DNA from 3 places in the Hymenobacter sp. NBH84 genome. Region 1 is predicted to be linked to each of the others. Evidence: riboswitches for the same ligand, from Rfam matches in the RefSeq annotation. Region 1 holds a riboswitch; each other region holds the start of a gene.
The links. Region 1 has a riboswitch for cobalamin ahead of metE (5-methyltetrahydropteroyltriglutamate--homocysteine S-methyltransferase). Riboswitches for the same ligand answer to the same signal wherever they lie in the genome.

Region 2: it holds a riboswitch for cobalamin, as region 1 does, so the genes downstream of both, F1C16_RS14760 (TonB-dependent siderophore receptor) here and metE (5-methyltetrahydropteroyltriglutamate--homocysteine S-methyltransferase) in region 1, are expected to answer to the same signal.
Region 3: it holds a riboswitch for cobalamin, as region 1 does, so the genes downstream of both, F1C16_RS07470 (acyl-CoA thioesterase) here and metE (5-methyltetrahydropteroyltriglutamate--homocysteine S-methyltransferase) in region 1, are expected to answer to the same signal.

Annotation. Positions count from the first base shown of each region.
Region 1 covers NZ_CP043644.1:2,902,531-2,908,055, reverse strand. The annotation lists gene F1C16_RS12145 (glycoside hydrolase family 3 N-terminal domain-containing protein) at 1-1,917, opposite strand, end outside; gene F1C16_RS12140 (3-ketoacyl-ACP reductase) at 2,059-2,775, opposite strand; cobalamin riboswitch at 3,030-3,225, shown strand; partial or broken gene metE (5-methyltetrahydropteroyltriglutamate--homocysteine S-methyltransferase) at 3,422-5,525, shown strand, end outside.
Region 2 covers NZ_CP043644.1:3,498,622-3,504,146, reverse strand. The annotation lists gene F1C16_RS14760 (TonB-dependent siderophore receptor) at 1-1,767, opposite strand, end outside; cobalamin riboswitch at 1,908-2,140, opposite strand; gene F1C16_RS14755 (DNA-3-methyladenine glycosylase) at 2,291-2,899, shown strand; gene F1C16_RS14750 (class I SAM-dependent methyltransferase) at 2,909-4,144, opposite strand; gene F1C16_RS14745 (hypothetical protein) at 4,172-4,780, opposite strand; gene F1C16_RS14740 (DUF4397 domain-containing protein) at 5,045-5,525, shown strand, end outside.
Region 3 covers NZ_CP043644.1:1,783,055-1,788,579, forward strand. The annotation lists gene F1C16_RS07455 (hypothetical protein) at 1-302, shown strand, start outside; gene F1C16_RS07460 (MFS transporter) at 310-1,614, opposite strand; gene F1C16_RS07465 (hypothetical protein) at 1,787-2,146, shown strand; cobalamin riboswitch at 2,232-2,433, shown strand; gene F1C16_RS07470 (acyl-CoA thioesterase) at 2,615-3,022, shown strand; gene F1C16_RS07475 (NAD(P)/FAD-dependent oxidoreductase) at 3,233-4,813, shown strand; gene F1C16_RS07480 (AraC family transcriptional regulator) at 5,143-5,525, shown strand, end outside.

The sequences.
Region 1 (5,525 bases):
CACCGTGCCACGCCGGGCAATAACCACCTCTGCGCCAGGAAATGCCTGCGCAGCAATAGCATTGGTAATCAGCGAGTCGATGCGGGTTTCGAGGTTGTTGCTCATGCCCACGGCCTCGGGGTAGGAGTAGGCCAGGCGCTGCCCGCCCTGCGTGGTGAGGCCGGCACCGTACGGGAACTGGTGGTTGATGGTAACGGGTAGGTGCCCGGTGGCGCCCACGCCCCCGAAGATAATTTCGGCGGCTACCTCCTGCGCATTCTGGCTTTCCTGGTAGGCCAGCACCACGGCAGTGGCGCGGTTCAAATCGCGCAGCTTGTCTACCGCATACGCATTGCCAAACACGCTGACCACTACCCGCTGTTTCCCGGTGGTCAGGTCGCGCAGTAGCACATTGGTTTCGGGCGTCACACCAAAGTTGGTGGCAGGTAGGCGGCCCAAGTTGTTCACGCCTACCAGAATAGTGTTGTAAGGCTTCAGCGTCTCACGCATGCGCAACAGCTCGTCGAAGCTGGCAGTGGCGGGCAGCCAGAAGTGCTTGGTGGTAGCATAGTCGGCCACTCTCTTCTGAAAGTAGGTGGTATCGGTGGTGCCGATGGTGAGCGTGGCCACCCGCAACGTGTCGAGGCGTTGCAGGGGTAGGGCTTGCTGTTGATTGCGCAGCACCGTTACGCTTAGCTCCGAGAGGCGGCGCGTGAGGTACTCGGCGTGGGGCGTGTTCAGGTCTTCGTACAGATTCTTCAGCTCCACAGGGCGGTAGTGGTCGAGGCCGGACCACTGCTTGAGGGCCAGTACCTTGCGGCAGCGTCGGTCTATTTCCTGCTGCGTCAGCTCGCCACGGTTGATGGCCTCGCGCACCATGCGCAGGGCCAGCGGAATGTTCTTCGAAAACTCTAGAATGTCGTTACCAGCCAGCAGGGCGCGCACGTCGGCCTCGCCGGGCGGGTACTTGCTGATAACGCCCTTCATGTTCATGGCGTCGGTGAAGATCATGCCGTCGAAACCCAGCTTCTCCTGAAGCAACCCCGTCACGATGGGCTTGCTGAGGGTAGAAGGTAGGCCGGTGCTGTCGAGGGCCGGAATGTTGAGGTGGGCCACCATCATGCCACCCAAGCCGCGCTTAATGAGGCTCTTGAAAGGAAATAGCTCCAGCGTATCAATCCGGCGCTGGTCTACCCGGATGAGGGGTAGGGCTAGGTGCGAGTCGGTGTCGGTGTCGCCGTGGCCAGGGAAGTGCTTGGCCACGGCTAGTACACCGGCGTCCTGCATACCGCGCATGTACTGGTAGCTTTTCTCGGTGACGTCCTCGCGGTTTTCGCCCCACGAGCGGTAGCCAATCACGGGGTTGGCGGCGTTGTTGTTCACGTCTACCACCGGCGCAAAGTTCACGTGCATGCCAATGCGCCTGAACTCGCGGGCAATTTCCTGGCCCATGTCGTAGAGGAGCTGGTTGTCGCGAATGCCGCCCATGCTCATCTGGTAGGGAAACCGGATGGTGCTATCCAGGCGCATGCCCAAGCCCCACTCGCCATCCAGCGCCACCAGCAGCGGCACTTTGCTCTGGCTTTGGTAGCGGTTCAGCAGCTTAGCCTGCCGCACCGGGCCACCCTGAAAGAAGATAAGTCCCCCAATCCCATACTGCTGAATGAGCGCCGACACCGAGTCTTCAAACACGCGGTTGCGGTTGGAGTAGGCGGCCACCATAAACAGCTGCGCCACGCGTTGGTCAGGCGTCAGCGTCGCCATCACCGAATCAACCCAACGCGAACTAAGCTGGGGCGCAAACGGCACCGGCGCATGCAGCGAAGCGGCCGGGGTAGGGGTTTTAGCTTGCTTGCGCCGCCGCTGAGCAGAGACGTCCGGGGTGTGCAGCAGCGTCAGCAGCAGCAACAAGAGCAGTGGAAAACGAGAGGTAGGCAAGGTATTTCGCAACGGGTGAGACACGTAAGTTGCGAAAATAGAGGAATAGAGAAGGAAATAGTTGCACAGAATGCCCTTTTATAAACACAGACCGTCCTCCCGCTGGTCGAAAGGACGGTCTTGTCAAATCCTACCCGTGAGCTACGGATTGGTGCTCCACAAACCGGCTTCCTTCACAAATACCCGGCGGTTCAGCTTCAGTTGGGCAATGATGAACTCGGCCAAATCTTCCGGCTGCATCACTTTCTCCGGGTTGCCATCCGTAAGCTTCAGCTCCTGCGCCAGCGGAGTAGCCACGGTGCTGGGCGTGAGGGCCGACACGCGAATGTTGTGCTTGCGCACCTCCTGCATTAGCGACTCGGTGAGGCCGAGCACGGCAAACTTGGAGGCCGAGTAGGCGCTGGTAGCCGCCGCCCCGCGCTGCCCAGCCGTAGACGAAATATTGATGATGTCGCCGGTCTGGCGCTCAATCATGCCGGGTAGTACGGCGCGGGTGGCATAGTACACGCCCATGAGGTTCACCCGGATAATGTTTTCCCAGGCTTCCGGCTCCTGCTCCAGAAACTTGCCGAACGCGGCCGTACCGGCGTTGTTGATGAGAATATCAATGGTGCCAAGCTGCTGTTGCACCTGTGCCGCGGCAGCTTCTACGGCGGCACGATCGGCCACATCTGCCGTGACAACGGCCGTTTTCACGCCCAGTTTTTCTAGTTCGGCGGCTACTTCGCGCAGGTCGTTTTCAGAGCGGGCCAGCAGGCCCACGTGTACGCCTTCTTGCGCCAGAGCCACGGCTACGGCGCGGCCAATGCCTTTGCCAGCGCCCGTTACCAGGGCAATTTTTCCGGTGAGGTTTTCCATGTGAGTAGGGGGGATAAATAAAAAGAGTTGAGTGGTAGCCTCTGCGCGGTGTAGAGACGCATACTTGCGTCTCGTCGTTGCTGAAGTTGTTTGTATTGGCTGTTATTTAATGATGAAGAGGTGTCGCTCAACGACGAGACGCAAGTATGCGTCTCTACACCGTACGAACGTTGATGAGTAAGTAGCCTTAACCAGCCAGCCGCCGAGTTGTTGCGCCGGAAATTTCGCGTATCATTGCCCCTAGTTCTTTGCAATATCAATTGCCATAGAGGGGTTTTCGGGTAATACCGGAATTAATAAGGAACCGTGTGTGAATCACGGGCTGTCGCGCAACTGTAAGTACCCAAGTAAGTTACGATCCGTAGCACGTCCATTGTTCTGCCAGGCAGAGTGAGAAGGATGATCGTAATGGTACAAGCCAGGAGACTTGCCTTTCTACGCCTTGACGTATGCTTCCGCGCTCTGAAGCAGTAGTCTGGTCAATTGCATACTGCTGTCTTTTCAGGGCCTCCGCGGGGTGGAGGCTGGCGCGTGCGTATGCGCGCCGGATGGTAGGGTGCAGGGTAGGCCATACGCTGTGTTGGGCACGTAACGTACTCGTTGCGAGAACAATAATCAATTTATTGTTCCCTTCAACCCAAGCACTATGCTTACGCACAACCTCGGCTACCCGCGCATTGGTAGCCAGCGCGAACTGAAAAAAGCCAGTGAGAAATACTGGTCGGGCCAGCTGACGCTAGCCGAATTGCAGGCCACCGCCCGCCGCATTGCCCAGCACAACTGGCAGTTGCAGCAAGAAGCCGGCCTCGACCTGATTCCCTGCAACGACTTCAGCTACTACGACCAGGTGCTGGACACTAGCCTGATGGTAGGAGCCATTCCCAGGCGCTACACGCCCGTACTCAGCGAAAATCCGCAGAACACGGCGCTGGATCTGTACTTTGCTATGGCTCGCGGCTACCAACGCAACGGCCTCGACATCACGGCCATGGAGATGACGAAGTGGTTCGATACCAACTACCACTACCTCGTGCCCGAGTTCACGGCCAATCAGGAGTTTCGGCTGTTTTCGGAACACATTTTCGAGCAGTTTATTCATGCCCGCAATACGCTCAGCACCACGCCCAAGCCGGTGCTGCTGGGGCCGGTTTCCTACCTATTGCTAGGCAAGGAAAAGGAAGAGGGCTTCCACCGCATTGAGCTGCTGAAGCGGTTGCTGCCCGTGTACGTGGAGGTGCTAACCAAGCTGCACCAATACGGCGCCACCTGGGTGCAGCTCGACGAGCCCTACCTAGCCCTCGACCTAACACCCGCCGAAAAAGAGGCCTACCTATTTGCCTACGCCAAACTGGCGCGTAGCTGTCCAGGCCTTAAGCTGCTCGTATCGACTTATTTCGAAGGGTTGCGCGACAACGCCGCGCTGGCCGTGAGCCTACCCATCAGCGCCCTGCACGTGGATTTGGTGCGGGCGCCGGAACAACTAACGGCCGTGCTGCCGCTGGTTCCGCAGTGGCTGAGCTTGTCGCTGGGTGTGGTAGATGGCCGCAACATCTGGAAGAACGACTATCAGGCGTCGTTGGCGCTGATTGAACAGGCGGTAGCCGCGTTGGGCACTGAGCGGGTGCTGCTGGCACCCAGTTGCTCCCTGCTGCACAGCCCCTGCGACCTGGACCTGGAAACCAACGACACGACCCTAACGCCGGAAATCAAAAACTGGCTGGCCTTTGCCAAACAGAAGCTGCGCGAGGTAGGGGAGTTGCGCCAGATTGCCGACCACGGCGACCAGAACCTATTGCACCAGAACCAGCAGGCGCTGGAAAGCCGCCGCAAATCGGACCGCATTCACCGCCCGCACATCAAGGAACGCACCGCCGCCGTGACGGAGGCTGATGCCCGCCGCCGGAGCCCGTTTGCGGTGCGGCAGGCCCGCCAGCAGGCCCAGCTACAGTTGCCCTTGTTCCCAACAACTACCATCGGCTCGTTTCCGCAAACCGAGGATATTCGACAACTGCGCGCCCGCTTCAAGAAAGGGGAGCTGACTGCCGAGCAGTACAACGAAGCTCTGCAAAATGCCACTGTCGACGTGATTCGGTGGCAGGAGGAGGTAGGGCTAGACGTGCTGGTACACGGCGAGTTTGAGCGCAACGACATGGTAGAGTACTTCGGCGAGCTGCTCGACGGCTTTTCATTCACCAAAAACGGCTGGGTGCAGAGCTACGGCTCGCGCTGCGTGAAGCCGCCTATTTTGTACGGCGACATCCACCGCCCCGCCGACATGACCGTGGCCTGGAGCACCTTCGCCCAGGCCCTAACCCGGCGGTACGTGAAAGGCATGCTGACCGGCCCCGTGACCATTCTGCAATGGTCGTTTGTGCGCGACGACCAGCCGCGGGCCACCACCGCGTTGCAGATTGCGCTGGCTATCCGCGAAGAAGTGCAGGCACTGGAAAAGGCCGGCATTCAGCTGATTCAGATTGATGAGCCGGCTATTCGGGAGGGCCTACCCCTGCGCCATTCCGACTGGCCCACCTACCTGGCCTGGGCCGTGCGGGCGTTCCGGGTGGCCGCGTCCGGCGTGCGCGACGAAACCCAGATTCACACGCACATGTGCTACTCGGAGTTCAACGAAATCCTACCCGCCATTGCCGAGCTGGACGCCGATGTGATTACCATGGAAACCTCCCGCTCGCAGATGGAGCTCTTGGCCGCCTTCGCCGATTTCCGGTACCCCAACCAAATCGGGCCGGGCG
Region 2 (5,525 bases), 600 kb from region 1:
GCTGGTGAAGGTGCTCTGCGTGAGCAGTTGCCACCCGCGCCAACTCTGGCGCGTGGTGAACGCCACCGTGTGTAAGGGCACATAGGGCAATTGCACACCCACTGGGTCAGGGTCGAATGTGTAGCCACTCACCTTCTGCGACTGGGTATAGGCGTAGGCCGCCCGCGCCGTGAGGGTGTAGCGCCCCGGCTGCCAGCCCAGTTCCGAACTCAGCTCTATCCCCTGCGCTCGCACCCGGCGTAGGTTGCGCGGCGACCAGTAGCTTACCGTGTCGCTGGGCAGCCACTGCACCCAGTTGCGCACCTGTTGGCGGTAGGCCGTCAGTTCCGTCACCAGCGAGAGGGTAGGAATAGGCTTGAAAGTGTGCTGCACGCCGGCCTCGTAGCCCAGGCTGGTTTCAGGCAGCAGGTTGGGGTTGCCGCCGGGGCGCCAGTATCGCTCGTTGAGGGTCGGCACACGGTAGCTGCGGGCTGCGCTGCCTTTCAGCACCAACGTATGGGTGTCGTGTTGCCACACCTGCCACTCGCCGCCCAGGGTAGGAGCCAGTGGCGGCCGCCTACCCGGAATAAACGCTTGTCGGATATTGGCCGTGAGGCGGAGGGTAGACATAGGGTCGTATCGCACGAGAGCGTAGCCCGAGAAGCGGTTTTCGGTGAGGTCTTGGCCGTAGCCATCTACCCGTGCGGCAAAGTGCTGCGCCTCGCCGCCTACCCGCACGCTCAGGTTGGAGCGGAGTTGTAGGCTGTGGTCGACCTGTATTTGGCTGGTGCGCACCCGCGAGTTGCTCTGCGCCACGGTGTTGCTTCGGTAGTTCAGAATATCCTCAAACCACGCCATGCGCACGCCCGTTTCGTGGCGGCCGGCCACGTGGCGGTAGCCGGCAAACAACCGACGGCTCTGGTCGCGCTCCTGGGCATTGTCGTTAGCGGCCCCAATAGCGGGCTGAATGCGGCGGTCGGCGTCTGTCAGCCACACGGCGCCCATCAGCTCTCCGTGCTGGCCCAGGCGCATGGTAGCATCTTGGGTGAGGCTCCATTGCCGGTAGGCGGCGTTGGTCTGCCGGCGTTCCACCAAGCCGTCAATCGTGCGCTCCTGGTAGGGAAAGTCGTTTTGTCCTTCGCGGTAAGAAGCAGCCGTGCGCAAGGCCAGCTTCTCGTTGCTGAAGCTGTTCTCAACGCTACCCGCCCGCATTCCATAGTTGCCCACATCGGCCTGCGCCTGCCCGCGCCACCCCGCTCCCCACTGCACCGGCGACGACAGCAGCACTGTGCCCCCCAAAGCGCCATTGCCGTACACCGCGCTGGCCGGCCCGGGCTGCACCGTAATGCGGGTAGCCCCATTCACGGGTAGCAGGGCAAAATCGGCTTCGCCCAGGGTAGGCAGGTTGATGTTGAAGCCGTTCCAGAGCACGGCCGTGTGGCGAGCCGAGGTGCCGCGCAGCGTGATGGACGACAGCTGCCCCGGCCCGTAATTCTTCAGATAAATGGGGGTAAGCCGGCTCAGCGCCTCGGCCAGCGTGCCCGCTGGCAGCTGGTTAACAGCCACCGAATCGAGGGTAGTGCGGCGGCTGCCCACAGCATAGCGGCTCAAGCGGGCGGCCTCTACTACAGCCGTGGGTAGCAAATGGGGTGTGGCAGCGCTGGTATCAATGGGTGCGCGCTGGGCCTGCACTGCTGCGGTTGGCAACAGGCTTGCTGCCACCGCCAGCACGCGTAACGTGCGGGTAGGGGTGGAAGAAGTAGCGCGTAAAAAACGTATCCGAACCAAAATTTCCGGGGTAGGAAAAGTCAGTTCAAAACTCCGCTGCGAGCCGAAACCCGCCACGTAGCCGAGGCCGAAAACAGAAAAAACCGGGAGGCCGAGGCCGCCCGCTGCATTCGTTCTCCGCCCTTCCACCGAAGGCGCTGAACATGGGGAAACGTAGTGGCAGGTCTCCTGGCTTGCTTCGGGCACATCGCCTTCCCATTTCTCCGGCTAAGTTTCGTGATCGAAACCTGGCGTTCTGCGAAACAGTGGCAGCTGCGTGATGCGCCCACTCTCGAAGCGTACAGTTGCGGGGACAGCTCCGGCCTTGAACCGGATTCCCTTTTCAGCCTCGCCCCGCATTTAGGGTCCGGCCACCGCTACGCCACAAAGATACTGTCTGAACCACGGATTCGCTCGGATTTTTCGGATTACACGGATTTCGTGGATGGGGCTGTTAGAAAGCTCAGGATGACAGGGTAGGCGATGGGCGAAAAAAACTCTCGTTCACAAAAATTCGTGTAACCCTCAATATCCAAACGAATCCGTGGCCAATATAATTTCAGCCGCTTTCTTCCAGCGCCCCGACCCTACCCTAATTGCCCGCGAACTTCTGGGGAAGTACGTCTTCTCCCGCATTGATGGCGAGCTAACCGGCGGCCGCATCGTCGAAACGGAAGCCTACTCTCACGAGGGCGACAACTCCCTCACAATGCACCTGAAGCGGCGCGGCCAGCACGGACAGGCGCTATACGAGCCGGGCGGCCGCGCCTACCTCTACACAGTATATCAGCGGCACACGCTGTTCAACATCGTCAGCAACGCCGCCGATATTCCTAATACTGTCCTGATTCGCGCCATTGAGCCTACCGTGGGCATTGATACGATGCTCCGCCGGCGCGGTCTAGCGGCCATAGCCCGCAACCTGACGGCCGGCCCTGGCTTGCTCACGCAGGCGCTAGGCGTCACACCCGCCCTCACCGGCACCGATCTGCAGGGCGAGGTGCTTTGGCTGGAAGACCACGGCGAGGACGTGCCCGACACGCAGGTACGCGCTAGCGCCAGAGTAGGGCTGGCCTACGCTGGCGCGGAGGCGGCTGGCCTACCTTGGCGCTTCCGCATCAAGGATAGCCAGTGGACCAGCCCGGCCAAATAGTACGGTATACTAAGCCAATTGGGTAGCCGCTACTAGCTCTCCACTCCAACGCTTCACCTTTTCGCACACCAATACCATTAGGCGGCCCCGCAAATCGGTGGTAGCAAACAAATAGATGTGGCCGCCCTCCCGGATGCCGGTGCGTTGCCGGAACACGGCTACCGTATCTGGGAAATTGCGGGTAGTAACGTGTGCGCGCGCTTCGGAGCCAAGGTAGGGTAGGAGAGCATCGGCATCGTAACGCTCCACCGCCTGAATGCGGAAGATTCGACCCGGAAAGTCCGCACGCAGGTCGTCGGCCATATACAAGTGGCTGTGCTGGTGCAGTTTCAGTAGCTCGAAGGCATTGCCGATGCTACGGAACGCTCCTGCTTTCAGGATGGCCGCGTTGGGTTCGTAGAGGTACTGCCCCGTCTGCGGCTCGGCGTAGCGCGATATGGCGCGGGCTTCCCGGGCGCGGTTCAGGCGGAACTCCTGCTGCTCGCCGGCGCGGGTCAGGTTCACGGCGTAGCGCTCGGGGTCTACGGCGGGTTCTTCACCTAGCTCATACAGCACCTCCTTACACTCGTTATCCACAGCCAGTACCCACAGCCGACGCACATGCTTCAATTCCTGAATGGCTAGCTCAATATCGAGCATGGGTGAGGTTTTGAGCAGGATGCGCGGTGCCTTGTGCAGCAGTAAGGGTAGGATACGTAGCACATCCGGCTCGCAGTCCTGCAACCGGAAAATCTTGCGCGAGGCGGTGTCGCGGCGGGCCGGATCGAGGTAGAGCCAGTCAAACGTATCCGGTGTGCTTTTTAAAAATGACAGGGCATCAGTGGTGTGGTAGTGCACATTGCGCACACCTAGCAGACCCAAATTGTACTGCACCACCTCGGCTAACTGCGGATTTCGCTCCACATAGTGCACCTCGGCTACGTGGCTGGCAAAGTAGCAGGTATCTACACCGAAGCCGCCCGTGAGGTCGGCTAAGCGTTGCCCGCCAACCAACTCGGCCTTAAAAGCTGCCGTGCGGTCCGACGAAGCCTGCTCCACCGACAGGGCCGGCGGAAAAATCAATTCGGGGTTTTCGGCCCAGGCGGGCAGCTTGGTGCGCGCCTTTTGGCGGGCCTGAATCTGGCGAACCAGCTCGGGGACGGGGAGTCCCGGAAAGCGGCGGGCCTGCAACGCCAGCTGGGCCGGGTCGTGGTGCAGGTGGTCGGCTACATACTGCCGGGCCGCCGCGGGCAACGGATATTCCATGCCCCTATCTACGCAAAAACGGGCAAATTAGTGCAACTGCCAGCTCAACGCCAGCAAAGGCCGGCCCGTAGCAGTGGCGCTCATGCCTACTGTAGTGGGGCGGTAGCGCTGCCAGAGGGCACCGTGCCGCGCTGCGGGGAACATGCTGTTGTGTGTTTCTACTGCCCGCAGCAAGTGGGTGTTGGTGTTACGCGAGATGAGCACATTAGCTATCAAGCTGAAAACGGCCACGCCTGCGGCCACCTTTTGGGTGTTGTTGAAGTACTGCCGCTCGTCGCCGGCTAACACTTGCTGACCATATAGCGCCACAGAGCCAACAAACACCAGTCGCTCGGCCAAATGCAACGACTTCTGTCGGCGGTAATCGTTAAGAAATTCCAGCGCCTCGGAATTGTCGGCCAAGTAGGGGCGAAGCTTCTGCCCGAAATAGCCCGCGTTGCGGTAATTGGTGCTGGTATCGGTGGCAAAGTAAAAATTGGTCTGCGGCCCGTTCAGACCTCGGTTTTTATCCTCGGGGCTCAAGCGAATATATTGCCCCATAGGGGTAGGCTGCTGCGCATACGCCTGAGAAAACCCCAGTAGAAAAAAGAACAGCAGAGCAATGCGACGGCAGATCGTCGTAACAGAGAAGCGCATAGATGCGACAATAAAAAGTACCTAGACAGAACTAATTTGGCTTGTTAGCAAAAAAGAGTCCTATTTTTTTGTCGAACACTATTCCGGACTGATTCGTTCTGTACGCGGCGACGACGACTGTCTACACTCGCTTTAAATAGCTTTGCAGAGGCCGTTTACCGCACTGTATGGTTTTGCAGAAGACAGTAGTTTAGTACGCATATGCGACTATTTGCTAGTAATCTGTTTTCTTTAGGAATTTATATCCTTATAAAAACAATAAGCATGACACATATTCTATTTCCTGCATCACGTTGCGGGGCACTGTTGGCACCGGTTCTACTGATTTTGGCTGGCTGTAACGATGCGGAAAACACGCCAGCTGCTGGTAAGCTCAACATTGTACACGTGGCTTCTGCTGTACCAACTTCCGTGAATGCGCGGGTGGATGATCAGACTGCAAAGTCTCTCTATTATGGTCAGAGTACCGGATATACTGAGCTAAGCGCCGGGGCGCATACATTGGAAGTTGAAGCTGCTTCTACCCCATCCAACCTAGTGAGCGTGCCGCTCACGATTAACAGTCGGAAATTTCACTCAGTGTATATCTACAATAGCAGCCCTACCCAGGTAGCGGCCTTGAGCCTAACGGATGATCTGACGATTCCTTCGGCTGGCAAAGCGCACTTGCGTTTTATTAATCTGGGATATGAAGCGCCGCGTATTACGCTGACTAATAGCAAAGCAGGTACTTCCCCCTATGCCC
Region 3 (5,525 bases), 1.1 Mb from region 1:
GGCGGTTGCTACTTGATATGAATAGTGTGCCCGACTTATCGTTAGAAGATGAGGTATGGTTGGGCACACACTGGATGCCTGGCTTGGTGGTCCTACCCTTGGAGCGACTAGTATTGGTGCTGGATAGTGGGCAGACGCATAACCAGTTGGCCATTAATGCGCTGCATAGCCTGGTGCAGCCTGCCATCCGCTTCGACGCGCAGTATTTTTCTGATACGAAATCGGCTATGGGTTGGCTGACAGATGACTCGGACCGCCTTCCGGCTCTCGCCGCCGAATGGAACGCCCGGCATGCGCAGTAGCCGGCCTTTACGCTTGGTTCATGCGCGACGTGTGCCGGGTATCAGCCATGCGCAGATAGGTGACAAGGGAAATACTGGCGCAAGCCGTTACGTACCAGTAAAACCACGCTTCCACGTTGTAGCCCTTGGCCAGCAGCGCCACGTACTCGGCCGTGCCTCCGAAGATAGCAACCGTGAGGGCATACGGCAGTCCTACCCCCAAGGCCCGGATTTCAGTTGGGAACAACTCGGCTTTCACCACGGCGTTGATGGCCGTGTAGCCGCTCATAATCAGCATGGCGATGACCAGCAGGCCGAATGCGCCCCAGGTGGTGGTAGCGTGGCCCAAGGCTGTCATCAGTGGCACAGTGCCCAGCGTGGCGCCTACCCCAAAGGCCAGCAGCACCGGCCGCCGTCCTACCCTATCCGACAGCGCCCCTACCACGGGTTGCAGCACCATCGCCACGGCTAGCGCCCCAAACGACACTAGCGTAGCTTGGTCCTTAGTGAACCCCGCCGTGTTCACCAAAAATTTCTGCGTGTACGTGGTGAACGTGTAGAACACAATAGTACCGCCCAGTGTGAGGCCCACCACCGTGAGCACCTCGCGAGGGTAACGCATCAGCACGCGCAGCTTGCTTTCTTCTTTCTTTAGCGCTGCTCCCGCAGGCTGGTCATTCTTCACAAAGGCGTCGGTTTCTTCCATGTGCTGGCGCAGAAACAAGGCTACCACCGCTGCCCCCGCCCCAATAACGAATGGCACGCGCCAGCCCCACGCATGCAACTGCTCAATCGTAAGCACGGCCTGCAAACCCAATTGCACCAGTAGCGCCACCAGTTGACCGGCAATCAGGGTCACGTACTGAAAGCTGGAAAAGAACCCTCTGTTCTTCTGATCGGCCATCTCGCTGAGGTAGGTGGCCGAGGTGCCGTATTCGCCGCCCACACTCAGGCCTTGTAGTAGCCGTGCCACCACTAGCAGCACCGGCGCAAACACCCCGATGCTGGCATAGCCGGGCGTGAGAGCAATGAGTAGGGAGCCGGCGCACATCAGCAGCACCGATAGCAACAGGGCTGCTTTCCTACCCCGACGGTCGGCGTAGAGGCCCAGCAGCCAGCCACCCAACGGCCGCATCAGAAAGCCCACCGCAAAGATGGCTGCCGAGTTCAGCAACTGCGCCGTTTGATTGCCTTTGGGGAAAAACGCCGGCGCGAAATACAGCGCAAACGCCGAGTAGATGTACCAATCGTACCACTCCACTAGGTTGCCAATGGAGCCGCTGAAGATGGATTTCACCCGCGAGGCCATCGTGCGGGCAGGAGCTGTTGTCATGCAAATAGTCGTCGGAGGCTTTGTTTTTGGGAGACGTCGAAATGGCTTATCACACCAATTCAGATGCTACGCCTGCAACCATTCTTGCCTTATCAGTTCTCTAGTATCTGTGGTGTAGTTTTCTCCGAAAGCCCCCACTAGTTAGTATTCTATATTGATAAACCCTGCCGCCATGATACGTTATTTGCTATTGCTGAGCATTCTACTCGTAGCGTTTGGCTGCCAGAAAGACGATGCTGCACCGAAGGAATACGAGGTAATAGCCCAAGGTATCGGCGGTGACTGCCGCTTGCCCTTGCTACACTTTTCCAATACTCAGCAAAATGAAGAAGTAGGGAGAATGTTCGGCTCGTCACTTAGCGCTGCTTCCGCTAGTGGCAGCTACTACGGCCTGAATCTGCCCACCACACTGGCCAAAGGCACTACCTTATATGTTACTATTCGTAAGGCCAAAGCGAACGAGGACCGCGCTTGCACAACGATGTTGCCGGCATATAATGCAGTTTTTGTGACTATATACCGCGTTCAATAGCAGGTTGCTTTTGGTACGGCACGGACGTGGCTTATCAATTCCCGCGCCAGCGCCTACCTTTGCCGGTAGTTGTTCTTTGCCTGTTTTCCATCAGACAACGGAAGGTGGCCGCCCCTGGGAGTGGCCTGAAAAGGGAATCGGGTGCAACTCCCGAACAGACGCGCTACTGTAAGTACCCCCGCAGGGTCCCCGCTTGCTACCCATTGCCTGGCCCCACGGCCGGGCGAGCAGAGTTGGGCGGCTAGGAGGTATAAGTCAGAAAATCTGCCTGCCGCTGACTGACAATGCGTAGCCCCCGCGCCTGGGGCCGTTGTCGGGTATTGAGGAAGCATACGACCCGCCCCGGAGCGCCCCGCGCCGCCGGCCAGGAGTCGTGCGCGTATCTCCCTACCCCCCTATCGGCTTGGTTGTGGTTTGGCTTCCTGCGGAAAGCTGTCGAAGGGCGTTTCACCCTTTCACTCCGTTGTGATGACCATCGAAGAAAAAATTACCCGCGCCGAGACGCGCATCTTCAAAGCCGTATTCCCCAACACTACTAACCACTACGACACGCTGTTCGGCGGGGCTACCCTGCACATGATGGACGAGGTAGCGTTCATAGCAGCCACCCGCTTTTCGCGCCTGAAAATGGTAACCGTCTCGTCCGAGCGGGTTGATTTCACCCATCCCATTCCCGGCGGCACGCTGGTGGAGTTGATTGGCCGCGTGGAGCACGTGGGCAACACCAGCCTGAAAGTACGCGTGGACCTGTTTGTGGAGCAGATGTACTCCGAGGAGCGCGAAAAGGCCGTTTCGGGCGTGTTCACGTTCGTGGCCATTGATGAAAACAAGCGCCCCGTCCGTATTCTGGACACGCCCGTGGAGGCGGTAGGATAGCTGCTTGTCATTTCGAACGCAGTGAGAAATCTGGAACACATCAGACTACTCTACCCATCAGGCAGACAGGAAAATCTTGCGTGTGCCTACAATCCGATCAGCAGGAATACTTCAGATTTCTCACTGCGTTCGAAATGACAAGCTGCCACTCCTGCCGTATCTTTGCAATCCTTTTCCTACTTCGGTTTAAAGGTTAACTCCCTTTCACCCATGCCTACCCCTTCCCCCCAGGAAGTCGAGCTGCTGCTTGCGCCCGAGCAAGCCTACGACGAGCTGACCCGCTACGAAGCCCTGCTAGCCGCGGCTGGCTTGCGCCCCGGCCAAGCCGATTTTGTGCACCTGCGCAAGCGCAGCATCGACGCCCGCGGCCGGCAGCCGCTGGTGCGCCTGCGCGCCGACATCTACCGCACGACACCGCCAGCCGAGTTGTTCGGACCCTGGTTTCAGTTTCCGGATGTAAGTCGCGCCCATCGCACGGTGCTGATTGTGGGTGCTGGTCCGGCTGGGTTGTTCGCGGCGTTACGGGCTATTGAGCTGGGCATCAAGCCCATTGTGGTGGAGCGCGGCAAAGACGTGCGCACCCGCCGCCGCGACCTAGCGGCTCTCAACAAGCAACAGCTCGTTAACCCCGATTCCAACTACTGCTTTGGCGAAGGCGGCGCGGGCACCTACTCCGACGGCAAGCTCTACACCCGCTCCACCAAGCGCGGCGACGTGCAGCGCATCCTGCGCCTGTTGGTGCAGCACGGCGCTACCCCCGATATTCTGGTCGATGCCCACCCCCACATCGGCACCAACAAGCTGCCGGCCGTGGTAGCCGCCCTGCGCGACTCGGTGCGGCAGGCTGGCGGCGAGGTGCGGTTTGATACGCGGGTAGACGATTTGGTGCTGACTGGCAACCACCTGCGCGGCGTCGTCACGGCCAATGGCGAGGAACTGCTGGCCGATGCCGTGATTTTGGCCACCGGCCACTCGGCCCGCGACATTTACGAACTGCTGCACCGCCGCGGTGTGCTCGTCGAGGCCAAGCCCTTTGCCCTGGGCGTGCGCGTGGAGCACCAGCAGCAGCTCATCGACCGCGCCCAGTACCGCCTCCCCGACCGTGGCCTGTTGCCCGCGGCTTCCTACGCCTTGGTGCACCAAACACAGGGCCAAGGTGGGCAGCGGGGCGTATTTTCGTTCTGCATGTGCCCCGGTGGTTTTATTGTACCCGCCGCCACTGCCCCCGGCGAGGTGGTAGTCAACGGCATGAGCCCCAGCCGCCGCGACTCGCAATATGCCAATTCCGGCATCGTGACGGCCGTGGAGCTGGAGGATATGGACGTGCGCCAGCACGGTGCGCTGGCTGGCCTGCGCTTGCAACAGCAAATAGAGCAACGCGCCTGCCAGCTGGCCGGCAATACCCAGGTAGCCCCCGCCCAGCGCCTGGCCGACTTCCTAAAAGGTAAAATTTCAGTGGACCTACTAGAAACCTCCTACCAGCCTGGCCTGGTATCGGTGCCCATGGACAAGGTGTTGGGCAAGAACCTGGCGGGCCGGCTGCGGCAGGGCTTCGAGAACTTCGGGCGTAAGATTCCGGGCTATGCCACCAACGCCGCGCAGATTGTGGGGGTAGAGAGCCGCACGTCGTCACCGGTGCGCATTCCCCGCGACCGGGACACCTTGCAGCACCCGGTGGTGCGAGGCTTGTTTCCGTGCGGCGAGGGCGCGGGCTACGCCGGCGGCATCGTATCGGCCGCCATGGACGGCGAGCGGTGCGCAGAGGCAGTTAGTGGGAGCTTAGCGCTTTAATTGGAGCAAATACCTGGCTGGTTTGGCTGTTGGAATAAGGTGTTGTTTAACCGACAACACCTTTTTGCTTTGTAGATGTTAATGAACAAATTAGGATAAACCGCTGACTTCTACCTAAGCTAAGCGAAAACGACCAAGTCAGCCTTTATAGCAGGAATCAACCCCGTGAGAGTAGCTTCCTGTTTCTTATGGCAACGTGTCGTCGCTGCTGCCTACTGCCACGCTTACTACGTATAAGTGCCTGTATGAAACCGAATTCCCTACCTGCTTTTTACGCTGCGTGTGCTCCAAGTTCGGAGTCCGCAGTAGGCGTCTTGCCGCCGCCCGATATGGAACAGGGGGTAGGGCATTTCAACGTATTCCCGTTGGCAGACCTCCGCGGAGCACCCCCGATGACGTTTAACCGGCGGTCCTACTACAAAATCACGCTCTGCCGGGGGCGTAGCCAAGTAGAGTGTGCCGATCAGGCCCCGCACGTCGGCAATAACACTTTGTTTCTGGTGACGCCGCGCGTACCCTATCGGTGGTTGCCGCTCACCGAGGATTTTACGGGCTATAGCTGCCTCTTCGATGACGCCTTTCTGCTACCCGCCCGCACCGGGGTGGTACTGGCAGAGCTACCCATTTTTCAGCCTGGGGCCTACCCCGTGTGGGATGTAACCGAGGCCGATTGCGCAGTACTTGAAGCTATTTTCGAGAAGATGGCCCGCGA